3 regions of the Paenibacillus sp. FSL H7-689 genome follow, and region 2 is predicted to be linked to each of the others. Evidence: riboswitches for the same ligand, from Rfam matches in the RefSeq annotation. Region 2 holds a riboswitch; each other region holds the start of a gene.

Region 1 (5,424 bases), on a different contig from region 2:
GATGAGACGCAGATCTTTTTTGTTGAGTGTATTAATGACCTCTTTCTGAGGTCCGAGCACTTTCTTCAGCCACAGAATCTCACTGCGCAGCCCGATAATTTCACTCAAATGTGACTTTTTGGTGTGCATCAGAATGTCTTCCTCAAGCTTCTCGATTCGTGCTTCAATTCGGTCACCTACGGTGAAATAATTATCAACAATCAAGTCAACCAGCAAATACAGCAGACGATCCGGTGTACTGATTTCCTGTTCCCACAGGATCGGTTTCAGTGTGCGCAATTCGCTGATCTTGTGCTTGGTAACACTAATAATGAAATGTCTGCCAAGGAATAAGTTGACCGCACGTAGAAATATCTCTTCATCATCAAAACGGATGCTATTAATCACAATAAAATAATGGTTCTCATAAATTTCAATCTTCGGACGTTGTTCTTCGTCACTAAGACAGTCTTCTACAGCCAGATCATGCATCAAGAACAGCGGCTGAAGTACCGCCAAATCGTCTACGTCTGCATCAATCCAGTAAAATCCTTCCGCTGGTGGAGTCAGCGCCTGCTGAATGTCGTCCACCGGAATAAATACACCGTTGTTTACCAACCGGATTTTCATCGTTAATCTACTCCTTCTGCACCCGCCAACTTGGCGGATATTATCATTATGGGCGCAAAAAGAACAAATCAGCCGGTCGGCAGCGGAGCCTGGAGATCAGGGCTGCGTTCACTATATAATCAAACGGAAGTCACGTCCCGCTGCCGGCATGCTGATGTCAGTTCTCTATGCAGTTTGTCGGAATTCGGCTGCCAGTCAGGCCTCGGGTCGCCATCCATTTAATATGTCACCTCTCACATAAGGGTTTATAACACCTTGTTTAGTATACCGCTGGTACAAGGTGCTTTCAAGCGCAAAAATGTGTCTATTTCGCGCCCTGAGGCAGTGTATGACAACGGATGATGAACGGTTCCGATCTGGGAAGCAGACATCGAACTGCAACTTGACGTGAGGGCATTAATGTAATAAAGTAGACGGTGAACCATATTTAATTACAATCTAATACAGCGAAATCTTATCAAGAGTAGGTGGAGGGACTGGCCCGATGAAACCCGGCAACCGGCGGTATACCGCACGGTGCTAATTCTTGCAGCGACTAAGTGTCAGGTGGCACTGTTGTAACTGAGAGATGAGAGAGGCGCATATCTATTTTACATATGACCTTTCTCGAAATCCGAGGAAGGTCTTTGTCATATGCCCCGACTTCTCAGCAGTGATTTTCGCTAAGGAACTTGAGGTTGTTTGTAACGTTGGATGAAAGAGCAATTCAATGTTTTTACAAGCTCAAGGCAGTCTATAACTGTATTGATGTGAAGACATCAAGCCAAGGGTGGCTGCATCTATCTATGCACAAGGAGGAGTTAGACTTACTATGCCAATCAAAATACCCGATACGCTACCAGCAAAAGAAGTACTTGAAGGAGAGAATATCTTCGTCATGGATGAAACTTCTGCATATCAGCAGGATATTCGTCCACTCCGTATCGCTATATTAAACCTGATGCCCACAAAGGAAACGACCGAAACACAATTGCTTCGTCTGGTGGGAAACACGCCTATTCAGGTGGATGTCGTTCTTGTACATCCCAAATCCCATACGTCGAAGAATACGTCTCAAGAGTATTTGGATCTGTTCTATAAAACCTTTGATGAGATTGAGCACCGTCGTTTCGATGGAATGATCATTACGGGTGCCCCGGTGGAACAGATGGATTTCGAAGACGTGAACTATTGGAATGAAATCCAGGAGATCTTCGAATGGACCAAAACCAATGTGACTTCAACCCTCCACATATGTTGGGCTTCTCAGGCAGGTTTATACCATCATTTTGACGTACCCAAGGTTGCACTTGATGAAAAGTGTTTTGGCGTTTTCCCACATACCATCAATAAACCACATGTTCCGTTGTTGCGTGGATTCGATGAAGTATTCAACGTTCCACATTCCCGTCATACGGAAGTGAGACGCGAAGATATTGAAAAGAATGAGAATTTAGAGATTTTGGCTGAATCTGAGGAAGCGGGGATCTTCCTGGTTGCTACCAAAGACGGCAAACAGATTTTTGCCACAGGACATGCCGAGTATGACCCGTTCTCATTAAAGTGGGAGTATGACCGGGATGCAGCCAAAGGTTTGGATATCGCATTGCCTAGGCATTATTATCCGAATGACGACCCTTCCCGTGTGCCACCAGCTACTTGGCGCGCTCATGCCAACTTATTATTCTCTAACTGGCTCAATTACTATGTGTATCAAGAAACACCTTACGATATTGGCCCGCAAATCTAATCGAGATTACAGGAGGATGCAGCAATGGAAGACAACAACAAGTTGAAAATCGAAAGCCGCTTAGCACAAATTGGGTCCATTAATGAACCGGTAACAGGCGCCATTAACTTTCCGATCTATCAATCCACTGCGTTTCGCCACCCGAAGCTTGGACAAAGCACGGGGTTTGATTATATTCGTACGACTAATCCAACCCGTAAAGTATTGGAAGAAGCCGCCGCAGCGCTGGAGTCCGGTGATGCAGGGTTTGCCTGTAGCTCGGGAATGGCCGCGCTGCAAACGATCTTTGCCATGTTTGGTCAAGGGGATCATCTGATTGTATCGCTGGATCTGTATGGTGGAACCTATCGTCTGCTGGAACGTATTCTGTCCCGTTTCGGCGTAACTGCAAGTTATGTGGACACGAATGACCTGGCAGCACTGGAGAAGGTTCGTCAGCCGAATACCAAAGCTGTATTTATTGAGACACCAACCAATCCACTGATGATGATCACAGATGTGGAAGCTGTCGCTTCCTGGGCGAAAAGTTACAACCTGTTGACCATTGTTGACAACACGTTGCTGACTCCATTTTTCCAACGTCCGATTGAACTGGGTGCCGATATCATCATTCATAGCGCTACCAAATATCTGGGCGGACATAATGATGTGCTCGCCGGACTAATTATTACCAAAGGTGAGGCGTTATCTGCTGAGATGGCGTTCCTGCATAATTCCATTGGAGCGGTATTATCTCCAAGTGACTCCTATCAGCTGATGAAAGGTATGAAAACGCTGGCTCTTCGCATGGAGCGTCATGAGCACAATGCAATTACTATTGCCAAATACTTGCTTGAGCACCCAGCGGTGGTTGAAGTGTATCATCCAGGTCTATCCGATCATCCGGGGTATGGGATACAGAACAAACAATCCACGGGTAACACAGGTATCTTCTCTTTCAAAGTGAAGGATGCACGTTATGTTGAACCGTTGCTACGTCATATCCAACTCATTGCTTTTGCCGAAAGTCTCGGCGGAGTTGAATCACTCATGACTTATCCAGCAGTACAGACTCATGCGGATATTCCGCTTGAAATTCGTGAAGCCGTAGGTGTGGATGACCGTCTGCTCCGGTTCTCCGTAGGCATTGAACATGCCGAAGATCTGATTGCAGATCTCGGCAATGCTCTGACAGTTGCACAACAGGAAGTGGAAGGAGGCGTGCACTCATGAGTGAGTCCAACAACAAGCCCAAATCCGAGTTAAAATTTGATACCAAATTGCTCCATTTTGGAGATGAGATTGACAAAACGACTGGAGCGTCCAGTGTACCGATCTACCAAGCATCAACATTCCATCATTTTGATATCTTCAATCCGCCTCAACATGATTACAGTCGTTCGGGTAATCCGACACGTCAGGCTTTGGAAGATTACATCACACTGCTGGAGGGCGGTGCACGAGGATTCGCCTATTCATCGGGAATGGCCGCGATATCCAGCGTGTTCATGATGTTCTCCGCAGGGGATCACATGATTGTTACGGAAGACGTATATGGAGGTACGTATCGTTTGCTTACTTCCATATTAAGCCGTATGCAGATCGAGACAACCTTTGTAGACATGACCAATATAGATGAAGTAAAAGCGGCACTCAAGCCAAACACCAAGGCAGTTTATATGGAAACACCTTCCAACCCTACACTGCGAATTACGGATATCGCTGCCGTAACTGACTGGTCGAAGGAACATGACCTGATCACGATTCTGGATAACACCTTTATGACACCGTACTATCAGCGTCCAATTGAGCTTGGTGTGGACATCGTCGTACATAGTGCTACGAAGTTTCTCGGAGGTCACAGTGATGTACTGGCAGGGTTAGCGGTTGCTCGCACGGAATCACTTGGCGTACAACTGAAACAGTTGCAAAATGGACTTGGAACTGTACTCGGGGCACAAGAATCCTGGCTTCTGATGCGCGGGATGAAAACCTTGGGGGCTCGTATGGCTCATAGTGAACGGAGCACAGCCAAACTGGCGGCATGGCTTAATGAGCGCAGTGATATTACCGCTGTGTTTTATCCTGGACTTGAGGATCATCCGGGCCGTGAGGCACATGAGCGCCAGTCCACAGGATATGGAGCTGTCGTTTCTTTTGACGTCGGTTCAGGTGATCGTGCAAAAGCAGTTCTTAACCGGGTGAAGCTCCCCATTGTTGCTGTAAGCTTGGGAGCTGTGGAGAGTATTCTGTCCTACCCAGCGATGATGTCTCATGCGGCAATGCCGGCTGAGGTTCGCCGTGACCGTGGCATTACAGATGGGTTGCTGCGCTTCTCTGTAGGTCTGGAAGATATCGAAGATCTCATTGTAGATTTGGAGCAAGCACTTCAGGAATCCTAACAAAAATGGATGCCCGAATCCGCCGATGTGTATCACTTAAGTTCGAACTAATTCTTTTCCATATGTAAAAATTTTTACTTATTTTTAAAGCACCTGTACATAAGGTGCTTTTTTTCACATGTAACCTGTGTTACGATATGTGGAGTACAGAAATGCGATGTTGCCACCAGAACTTGCTTCTCTTGAACAAGTTGGGACGGATCGTTATATAATTTCTCTTCATGAGGGAGGCTTTTTTACGATGAGTACGGTAGACCGTATCTTAGATAAAGCCCTTCGGGGCGAACGTTTGGACTTGGAAGACACGATTCAGTTATTTGAATCCAATGAAGTGGACAAAATCGGGGCAGCTGCTAATGTCATTATGAAACGCATGCACCCTGAACCATACAGAACATTTGTAATTGGGCGTAACGTCAACTACACAAACGTGTGTGATGTGTACTGCCGTTTTTGTGCTTTCTACCGCAGACCTGGTTCGGATGAAGGTTATGTGCTTCCGGACGAAGTGATTTTCCAGAAGATTCAGGAAACGGAAGATGTGAATGGTACCGAGATTTTGATGCAAGGTGGAACGAATCCAAACTTGCCTTTCAGCTATTATACAGACCTGTTGAAAGCTATCAAAGAGCGTTTCCCGAACATCACGATGCACTCTTTCTCCCCAGCGGAGATTATGAAAATGGTTGAAGTATCCGATGGCCT
Region 2 (5,424 bases):
ATTGACACTACCTCGAACGACCAGCAAAGCTGTCGGAACACCGGATGTCTGGATTTCCATTATCCTATCTGGATTCATTATCTTAGGCGTCGGAATTATTCTGGTTACGCTGTGTCGCAGATTCCCGGAGAAAACCGTCTTCCAGTTCACCCGTGAGATTACGGGCAGCTGGATTGCTTACATACTGGGATTGTCTATGATTATGTATTTCATAGTTATTGCCGCATTCGAAATCAGAGTTATGGCTGAAGTAACAGGGATGTATCTGCTCGAACGCACCCCCACCTGGGTGATTGTGATGGTCTTCATGTGGATCGGTGTATATATGATTTCAGGCGGGCTTGGCGTTATCGTACGCGTGTTTGAGATCATCCTTCCGATTACGATTATTATATTTGTGATTGAAATTTTGCTTAGTAATCAGCTATTCGAGATTGGCAATCTGAGACCCGTCCTCGGTGATGGGATTATGCCCGTTTTCCAAGGGTTGAAGCCTTCACTATTATCTTATACGGGCTATGAGGTGATGTTAATCATGACTGCCTATATGAAAAATCCGAAGAAGAGCAATAAAGCGATGACCTGGGGGATACTCATATCCACTATTATCTACTTGATCACGGTGGTGATGGTTATAGGCAGTTTATCGCTCGATGGCATCAAAACTCGAACCTGGCCAACACTGGATTTGGTAAGAAGCTTCGAAATCCAGGGTCTGATATTCGAGCGTTTTGAATCCTTATTGCTGGTCATCTGGATTATGCAAATCTTTTCGACTACAGCAATTACACATTACTGCGCTTCGGTGGGTATTCGTGATTTGTTTCGTTCCAAAAAAATCAAAGGCATCATGTACGGCCTGCTGCCGTTCATTTATCTGACAGCAATGATACCCAAAACAGTGGATGATACCTTCGTACTAGGAGATATGCTAGGCAATGTGTCCGTATTTTTGTTTGGCATTTTACCTCTGGTACTACTGTTGTTAAGTCTGATTCGCAAAAAAGGAGGCAAGCATGCATGATTACATTCCGCATGTTGTTACGCTTAGCCACTGTATTATGCATTCTCTTAACGATATCCGGATGTTGGAGCAGTCGAGAGATAGAGGATCTAAGTGTCTACGTTGGTCTCGGGATCGATATCGGCAAAGAGACGGAATTTGAGGAGAACATCGCCAATCAGGGAGGAGGGTACTCCAAGCAGAACAATTTGACGGCCACGGTACAGATTGCTCCCGGTAATTCCAGCAGTCAAAAGAGCCAACAATCCGGTTCGCCTGCTTCTGGTAAAACGTCCTATTCCAATGAACAGCTTACCGGAGATTCATTGCTGCAAATCTTTCGTCAGTTTGCACTGAGACGAGATCATCCGCTCATCGGACATCATCTGAAGGTTATCGTTGTGTCCAAGGATATCGCCAAAAAGTATGGTCTGGACCAGCTGCTGGATTTTGTACTTCGGGATAACGATATTCGTCCTAACTGTCTGGTGTTGATTAGCCATCATCGCGCTGTTGATGTACTGACTTCAGATGATCCTTCCCGGATTCCAGCATTTTATCTTACAGGTATTACCGGTAATTCATACTTGTCCAATAAAATCCTGGACCCCGTTCTACTCTCCAAATTAGATGCACAAATGCAATCCGGTTCCAGCTTTTTGCTCCAGAATGTACTGAACTTCAATGGAGAGGACAAGTTCTCCGGTGCCAGTATCTTTGATGGGAAAACAACCAAATTCATCGGGGAACTCAGCCAAACGGATCTAGAAGGGCTATCTTGGCTCAGACCTAAAGAAAAAGGAGGTATCTTGAAGACATACAATAAAGAGGGGTTCACTGTTGTATATGAAATGAAGAAGAAAAAAACAACAATAATTCCAAAAGTGGTTGGCGATGATATTTCATTCCATGTGAAAACTGAATCCGAAGGCTGGTTGATGGAGGATTGGCGTGCTCCCGAGGAAGAGGAAAAAGGTGCGTATCTCAGTGAATTGGAAAAAGAATTTGCTGAACTTGCCAAACAACAGATTCGACAGTTGTTATACAAACTGCAGCATACCTATAAAGTAGATGTTGCGGATTTTCGGGATAGCTTGCGTATTAAAGAACCTAAAACATGGAAAAAAGTCAAAGACGATTGGGATAAAATTTTTAGCACCGTGCCGATCACCTATGAGGTAAAGACCACCATCACGAATCCGGGGTCTTCCACCGAATAGCGAGGTGTGCCATATATTATTTAATTGTTGACACATTCATGATAGATCGCTATATTAGTAAAAAATCATTTTCTTATCCAGAGAGGTGGAGGGACTGGCCCTTAGAAACCTCAGCAACAGATCTGAAGGATACTGTGCTAATTCCAGCGGGTGAAAGCCTGATAGATAGGAGCGTTTGTTTTTATTTGTCAGTAACGGCGCACTCTTTAGGCAGAGTGGGTCTTTTTTGTTTTTTCTGGATGAAGAAGTAGGGGAGCAGAAGGTATGGAGAACAACAACGACAAAGGGCATTTTCAGCGGAAAATGCAGGCACGGCATGTGGTCATGCTCTCTCTCGGAGGAGTCATTGGAACGGGATTATTCCTCAGCTCAGGTTACACCATTCAGCAGGCGGGACCACTGGGAACCATTCTGTCCTATCTGATTGGAGCCATCGTTGTATATCTGGTGATGCTCTGTCTTGGTGAACTGTCTGTTCATATGCCAGAGACGGGAGCATTTCATAGTTATGCAGCCAAATATATCGGACCGGCAACAGGTTACACGGTGGCTTGGTTATACTGGTTAACCTGGACTGTTGCGCTTGGCTCCGAATTCACAGCCGCCGGATTGCTTATGCAGCGCTGGTTCCCATCGGTAAACGTATGGATATGGAGCGCGGTTTTTGCACTGATGATCTTTCTGTTTAACGCTCTAACGGTGAAATTTTTTGCGGAATCCGAGTTCTGGTTCTCATCTGTAAAAGTAGTGACTATCGTAATCTTCATTATAATCGGTGGCGCAGCCATGTTCGGCATCATCCCGATGGCGGATTCTGAACCGGCTCCATTTATATCGAATATTACCGCATCCGGGTGGTTCCCTCATGGGGCTACAGCGATATTGATGACCATGCTTGCTGTAAACTTTGCCTTCTCAGGCACCGAGTTAATCGGGATTGCCGCCGGTGAGACGGAGAACCCGGAAAAGACGATACCAAAGGCTATTCATACAACGCTGTGGCGTTTGGTTATTTTCTTCATCGGAACGATTGTTATCTTGTCGGCCTTGCTACCCATGTCGGATGCCAGTGTACTGGAAAGTCCATTTGTAGCGGTAATGGAGCGGGTGGGTGTACCCTATGCAGCAGATATTATGAACTTTGTTATTCTGACGGCGATTCTCTCTGCTGCCAATTCAGGCCTGTATGCTTCGTCGCGGATGCTCTGGTCTCTGGCTGACAAAAAAACGATCTCCCCGTGGTTTGCCAAATTGACCAAACAGGGTGTACCCCTGAATGCACTTCTGATTAGTATGGTGGGTGGTGCGCTGGCATTGCTGTCCAGTATTATTGCACCAGGTACGGTGTATATTACGCTGGTTTCCATTTCAGGTCTGGCTGTCGTTGCGGTATGGATGAGCATCAGCGCTTCCCAATACATGTTCCGCAGACAATATATCCGGGAAGGACATGCGGTCAAAGATCTGGTCTACCGCACACCACTGTATCCGGTGGTACCAATTGTTTCATTTATATTATGCCTGGCTTCATGCATAGGTATTGCCTTTGACCCGACACAGCGGATTGCGCTGTATTGTGGGGTTCCGTTTATCGCAGTATGTTACGCTGCTTATTATCTGACAGAACGTGTGAATAAGAAAAGAGGACAAGTACATGACGCAAGAACAACAGACTAACCCCATAGAACAGATCCTTCGTGAACATCCGGTCATGATTCTGGATGGAGCGTTGGCTACGGAACTCGAACAGCATGGATGTGATCTCGATGATCCACTATGGTCTGCTCGTGTGTTGCTTGAGAATCCGGATGTTATTGTTCAGGTCCATGCAGATTATTTTCGAGCAGGAGCCGACTGTGCGATTACATCCAGTTATCAGGCGACGGTGGATGGTTTCCGCAAGAGAGGGATCGATGAACAGTCAGCACTGGAGCTGATCCGGAAGACGGTGGAACTGGCTGTACAGGCGAGAGATGACGTATGGGCAGAAGTGCAGAGCGGTGTAGTAGGGAGAGAAAGCTCGACAGGTCAGCTTGTAAAAGCTCCTTCAGTACGTTCCGAGAACGTGGAGAACGAGGAGAACGAGGAGAACATAACAGATCGTACAGGGGATCGCGAAGCAGACAGTCTTCGTCCACGTCCAATTATTGCCGGTTCCGTTGGTCCGTACGGCGCCTATCTGGCGGATGGTTCAGAGTATGTGGGACATTACGACGTGTCGGATGAGACGCTTGCCGCATTTCACCGTCCACGTATGGCGGCGCTGATTGAAGCGGGTGCTGATATTCTGGCGTTTGAGACGATTCCTTCCTTGCAGGAAGCACAGGTGCTGGTTGATGTACTGAAGGAGTTTCCTCATGCGTATGCCTGGTTATCATTTTCTTTAAAAGACGGGACAAGCATCAGCGAGGGCACACCGCTTGAGGTATGTGCACAGACGTTTGGCTCCGAGCCGCAGGTTGCGGCAATTGGCCTGAACTGCGCTCCCATGGAAGTGGTGACGGAAGCCGTAAGTATTCTTAGCCGTGCCAGCGACAAACCTGTTATTGTGTATCCGAACTCAGGTGAGACGTATGATGCAGTGACGAAGACGTGGAGTGGACAGGGTACATGTGGCAGCATGAGTGATGCTTCGGAACAGTGGGTTGCTGCGGGCGCGCAAATTATTGGCGGCTGCTGCCGTACTACGCCACATCAGATTGGTGTACTTGCGAAGAAATGGCGGAATTAGTTCATATCATGATAACAAGCCCTTCCACATCCTATAGAGGTATGGAAGGGCTTGTTTTATTGTGTTAAGGCATTCTGATTACATTATTCGATAACCAGCATACGTGGCGATGCTTCCCGAATGATTCTCGAAGAGAACCACGAGCCAAGACTGGCTGCAATGATGCTTAGACAGGTGAACAGTACCATTCCACCCCAATGCAGGATCAGTGGAAGCTGTACGATACCATAACCGGAAAGGACCATTTCGAGTAGAAGAGGCAGCAGGTATACGCCGACGAAAATACCCAGTATGGCTCCCACGGAGGACAGTATGAACATTCCCATGGTGAGCGACAACCGGATTTGGCGAGATGTCATTCCCAGCGATTTGTATATCCCGTACGTTCTGCTTTCTTTACGGATATTGATTCTACAAGTACTGAAAATAATGATGAACGTCACAATGATAAACAGCAATCCGATCAGGCT
Region 3 (5,424 bases), on a different contig from region 2:
ATAGGCCTTTACCAAACATGATTCGCTCATCCAGTTTGCCAAAATGTTCAATGACGCGTCCTGCGAGTCCTGCTCCCCGTCCAAGAGGAAAGACGATATGATTCAGACCGGCCAGATTATGCAGATGGAATGCGGGTTTGGATAGTACTTCTTTTTGAAAATAAGGATGATGCACCACCCGGCTCTCGATATAGTTCTGCTCATTAATAATTAATGCCACACTTAGCAGTGAACTGCATCGTTCCAGCCAAAAGCGTTCCCAAAACGGCGTCATAAACGCCGATACGTGAAAGTGCGACAAGAGATGGAAACAGCTACGTCCGATCCGGCGACTGTTCATATACAGCAGAAGCTGTGGATATGCATCCTGGAAAATGAGTGCATTGCACCGCTCCAGCAGCCGATACATATGCTCGCGATCGCTTTGATTCTGTAGATTATGCATTAAGTCACTCTGAAGATCTGTCATGTGATATCCGCCGTTGCGAGAGACCATATGGGCCAGTAGTGCCCAATGCAGTTCGGGATATTGCTCATAACATTCCAGATAGGCTGCCGTGCGGGTGATATTACTCCGATTGTGCTCCTGAGTCAGTGTCTTAATCTCTTCCAGAATGATGCAATCTTCTTCGCAGACGAGTGCGCGTTGAACCTGGTCCGTGCGTGTAAAAGATTTGTTGCTGGTAGGTAACAAACGTTCCACCTCAGACTGTAAGGCAGCTGCCGTATCGGTATCCCACTCGATGTCACGCAATGGGTGACGAAGCTGTGCTGAAGCTTGCCATGCAGCCTGTTTGCCACGCCAGATTTCACGGGCAGCACCCGGAATGGAACGGACCATCTGCAGAAGGGACCCGTGATGTTGTTCGCTGGAAGAATCGGTTCTGGTGGAAGTCATGATGTGACATCCTTTCATGATGTTCTGGGTTTATTTTCACAGACCATGTGGTTATTCTAAGTATGCGCTGATTATTTGACTTCCACTCGCCAATTTGCTTCACTTAGGGTAAGACAAGGTACAGAAAGGGAGATGAACTGAATGGAACAGATTACTTCCAAACCGGCTTTTGATGTAGCCATCCAATCCCCACGTTTGACGATTGCCGTATTCAAGGCAGACTGGTGTGGTGACTGCAAATACATCGATCCGTTTATGCCTGAGGTTGAAGAGAAATATTCACGTGAACTGACCTTGATTGAGGTCGACGTGGATCAGGTTGGAACCGTTAGTGAAGAGCAGAATATTCTTGGCATTCCAAGCTTTGTGGCGTATACAGATGGCCGCGAACTCGTACGGTATGTGAACAAGCTGCGCAAGTCGAGAGAAGAGATTGAGCAGTTCCTGGATCGCGCAGTTGAGGTGTACAACACGATTCATAAATAATGTTATACAAGCTCAACTTTTACACAGGCACTCCGATGACAGAATAACCTTCCGATCGCTGTTATCCCCAGATTTCTTTGATCCCTTTTATAAAGGGGAGAAATCCGGGGATAAAGGCGAAGCATATGCTTCCGATGCAGCTTTCTTCCAGAAAGCTTTTAGCTTCGCTTCTTCTGGTTATTTCTGTCCTCTCCGTTATTGTGTAAATGTTTCATTGAACTTATATAAAAGTATGACAGGTTCATGTTGTAAAAGGGTATACTAGATGAAACGCCATTTCTCTTGAAATAGGGAAATGGCGTTTGCGTTTGTGTGTTCAGGATTCTGTTTAAGACACAATTGAACTGGCATATCCCTCAATTACATAACTCCAATGACCTGCGGGTCATTATTTCACCAGACGTTAACATTTTGTCACAAAGCGCGACGTCAATGAACATTTTATCCGGTATAATGAATTTAGTTGTGAAATAAGTGTCAAAGTACCGAAACAAGCGGAGAATATTCTTCGCCATCTTAAACCAACAGCGGGTGAGAAAAAATTGAAACACTTAACTTTGTTTAAATGGTTAACCGTATTAACCTGTCTTGTCATGTTTCTGGCTACTTTTGGTGGAGGCATCGTAACCAAAACGGAATCAGGCCTTGGCTGCGGAACAGAATGGCCTTTATGTAACGGAAAACTCGTTCCCGCACATACTGTGGCTTCACTCATTGAATATTCCCATCGCGCTGTAAGTGCACTGGCTGGACTGTTGTCCATTGCCTCGTTTGTTGCTTTTCTGCGGTTTGGCAAATCACGCCGTGACCTGCAATTGTTTTCTTTCTTAACTCTGGTATTTGTTATCGTCCAGGGAATCATGGGGGCTTTTGCCGTTGTCTTCTCCCAATCTTCAGCAGTCATGGCACTGCATTTTGGTTTTGCACTGATCGCTTTTGCGAGTTCTCTAATGATGGCGCTGGGCATAAGGCAGGAGGCAAAAGATGGCGGATTGGAGCGCCTGAATAAATACCCTCGGGTTAGCAAAAAATTCAGGAATCTGGTCTGGTTCTCCACCATTTACACATATCTCGTGGTATACACAGGTGCATTTGTGAGTCACACGGATTCTGCCGGCGGATGTTCTGGATTTCCGCTTTGTAACGGTCAGATTATTCCTGAGCTTTCGGGTGGGGTAGCGGTTGCTTTTGCTCACCGTGCAGCAGCTGCGTCGCTCGTGATTGTTATCGCGATCCTGGGTCACTTCGCTTACCGTAATCATCCGGACAACAAGGAAATGCGTACTCTGGGTGTGGTATCCGTTGTTCTTATTCTGATGCAAGTAGTCATTGGTATTTTCATGATGGTGACAATGAACCGTCCGGAAGTATACATGTTCGTAGCTCTTGCTCATATGCTGGATATCGCCATATTGTTCGGAGTCTTAACGTATATGAGTTTCCTGGTGTACAAGCTACATCGCCCGGCTAATCGTTTTTAAATATGAAAGTCCACCATCCAGTGATGTACATCATTGGACAGGTGGACTTTGTTTGATGTCAGAGGGATCAGGGCAACCTATGGCAAGCAGCAATTACACGGAATGAATGATGCTTCGTTTACGGTGATGAATTCTTGTTGATTTGGAAAAGAGGAGGTTAGATATGCTGCGAACGTTGTTGGGGGAAAAGCCACGTATAAACGAAGGTAAATTGAAAGCAGCGATGGACGCAATGGCGCATACGCTTGAGCTATTTCAACGACAAATGCATGTGGACCATGATCCCACGCATGACTATCGGAAACTGTATGTGTGGACTCAGGGACTCATCTCCTCACTGGATGAACTGGAGCAAAGCTGTTTCGCTGCTGCTCATTTTCGTAAAAAGGTCGTTGCAGGTTCAACGGATGATATGACGCCGACTGAAAAAGCCGAGTATGCACGTTATGTGTATTTCTACAAAGATGGCTTTATCCGCTGCTTTGCCATTCTGGATAAAGTCGGCACAGTATTAAATGAAATATTCCAGCTGAATACTTCCAATACCAAAGCGCATTTTTCTTATTTTACTGTGTTAAGGCAGTTCGACTATGCACGGGAGCATCATGATCTTGCATTGCAATTAATACAGATCAAGGACTCTTATCGTGAACCGATGAGCAAGCTGCGCAAGCGACGTAATATGGAAATTCACTACATGAACTCAGAAATGCACGATGACCTGTGGCAGTTACACCAGACCTTGCAAGGTAAAGTGAAATTGGAGGATCTGAATCAGCATGTGCAGGAAATGCGTCAGGGCGTGGATATGGTCTGTGAAACGTTAACAGCCTCTTATAGTTATATCAATAAAATATGGAAAAGAAATAATTCCCTTTGACAAATCGGAATACTTGGAATATACTGAGTTTCAATCGAATGTTACATGGATATAACTGATATTTCGGAAGTTACGTTCACATTATAAAGCATAAACTACATGAACTTATAAAATCCTACAACAACATATTTCTTATCGAGAGCGGCGGAGGGACAGGCCCGATGAAGCCCGGCAACCGATTTGTAATGACATGATACATGTATCATTCGTTATAGATGTTAGGTGCTAATTCCTACAAAATGGTGCAAGACACGATTTTGGCAGATGAGAAGGTATATTCTTTCACGTGAAGAGCCCTCTTTGTATCTGCAAAGGGCTCTTTTTTTGTACTTTAGGGGGAGTTTTCCTTTAGATCGGGTAAAGATACATGTAGGTGGTTGGAAAGGGGCAAGTGCGATTGATTGAATTAAAAGGTTTAACGAAAACGTACGGCAAAGGAACAAAATCTACAACAGCGTTATCCGAGTTGAATTTGAGCATCCAAAAGGGCGAAATCTACGGAGTGATTGGCCATTCCGGAGCGGGCAAAAGCACATTGATTCGCTGTATTAATTTGCTGGAACGGCCTACGGAGGGTGAGGTATGGGTTGACGGAATTAACCTGACTGAACTGAGCAAAACCGAATTGCAGCAACAGAGACGCAAGATCGGAATGATTTTTCAACACTTTAATCTGTTATCCTCGGCAACGGTATATGACAATGTAGCTTTTCCACTAAAACTTGTGAATACACCCAAGGAAGTCATTGATCGCAAAGTGAAGGAAATGCTCGCACTGGTTGGTCTGGAGCACCATAGCAGCAAATATCCGGCTCAATTATCGGGTGGCCAAAAACAACGTGTAGGGATTGCGAGAGCACTTGCAAGTGACCCAAATGTTCTTCTCTGTGATGAGGCTACTTCGGCACTTGATCCGCAGACGACAAATTCAATCCTTAAGTTATTACTCGACATTAATGAAAAGTACAACCTTACGATTGTGCTGATCACACATGAGATGCATGTCATTCAGAACATCTGTGACAAGGTGGCTGTCATTCATCAAGGTGGCATTGTGGAACAAGGACCTGTTACAGACGTGTTCCTGAAGCCGCAGCATGCGATTACGCGGGACTTCATGATGCGTGACCATGAAGCTGGACTTGCTCTGGAAGAGACCGCTCTGGCAAATGCAGGCGTTGAATTGCAGGCAGGTGCTGCTTCCAAACTTGTGAAGATATCCTTTCTGGGTAACAAAACGTATGAAGCGATTTTGTCTAGAACGGTACGTAAAACAGGCGTGGATTTTGCCATCCTGCAAGGTACAATCTCTACGATCAAACAGGTTCCTTATGGGCAGCTGACCGTTCGGTTCGAGGGTGATTCAAATGCGATTGATCGGACGATATCAGAATTAACCGCTGAGGGACTTGATGTGGAGGTGCTTCGTTAGATGGATTTTTCAACCGTACGTTGGGAAGAGGTTGGTAAAGCTTCCATAGAGACACTGCAAATTTTGGGTGTATCAGGCTTGTTTACCGTTATCTTAGGTTTACCGCTCGGAGTACTGCTGTTCATGACAGCCCGATCTGCTTCGATTAAGTCACGGGCAGTGTACACTATACTATCCCTGATTGTGAATATTTTGCGCTCAGTCCCATTTATCATATTGATTGTTGCTCTTATTCCATTCACTCGTA

Evidence for each region. A riboswitch is a leader RNA that binds a small molecule or an ion and turns the genes downstream of it on or off. The one in region 2 is predicted to bind S-adenosylmethionine.
Region 1: it holds a riboswitch for S-adenosylmethionine, as region 2 does, so the genes downstream of both, metA (homoserine O-acetyltransferase MetA) here and mmuP (S-methylmethionine permease) in region 2, are expected to answer to the same signal.
Region 3: it holds a riboswitch for S-adenosylmethionine, as region 2 does, so the genes downstream of both, C170_RS00485 (methionine ABC transporter ATP-binding protein) here and mmuP (S-methylmethionine permease) in region 2, are expected to answer to the same signal.

What each region holds. Positions count from the first base shown of each region.
Region 1 is NZ_ASPU01000015.1:484,052-489,475, reverse strand. Features, by position in the region: gene corA (magnesium/cobalt transporter CorA) at 1-609, opposite strand, end outside; SAM riboswitch class I at 1,061-1,184, shown strand; gene metA (homoserine O-acetyltransferase MetA) at 1,421-2,338, shown strand; gene C170_RS13080 (PLP-dependent transferase) at 2,363-3,550, shown strand; gene C170_RS13075 (trans-sulfuration enzyme family protein) at 3,547-4,719, shown strand; gene mqnC (cyclic dehypoxanthinyl futalosine synthase) at 4,961-5,424, shown strand, end outside.
Region 2 is NZ_ASPU01000007.1:36,566-41,989, forward strand. Features, by position in the region: gene C170_RS04490 (spore germination protein) at 1-1,024, shown strand, start outside; gene C170_RS04495 (Ger(x)C family spore germination protein) at 1,021-2,223, shown strand; SAM riboswitch class I at 2,294-2,395, shown strand; gene mmuP (S-methylmethionine permease) at 2,488-3,900, shown strand; gene mmuM (homocysteine S-methyltransferase) at 3,878-4,954, shown strand; gene C170_RS04510 (ABC transporter permease) at 5,038-5,424, opposite strand, start outside.
Region 3 is NZ_ASPU01000002.1:103,943-109,366, forward strand. Features, by position in the region: gene C170_RS00465 (DUF2515 family protein) at 1-898, opposite strand, end outside; gene C170_RS00470 (thioredoxin family protein) at 1,040-1,384, shown strand; gene C170_RS00475 (COX15/CtaA family protein) at 1,927-2,865, shown strand; gene C170_RS00480 (Cthe_2314 family HEPN domain-containing protein) at 3,029-3,745, shown strand; SAM riboswitch class I at 3,875-4,016, shown strand; gene C170_RS00485 (methionine ABC transporter ATP-binding protein) at 4,143-5,177, shown strand; gene C170_RS00490 (methionine ABC transporter permease) at 5,178-5,424, shown strand, end outside.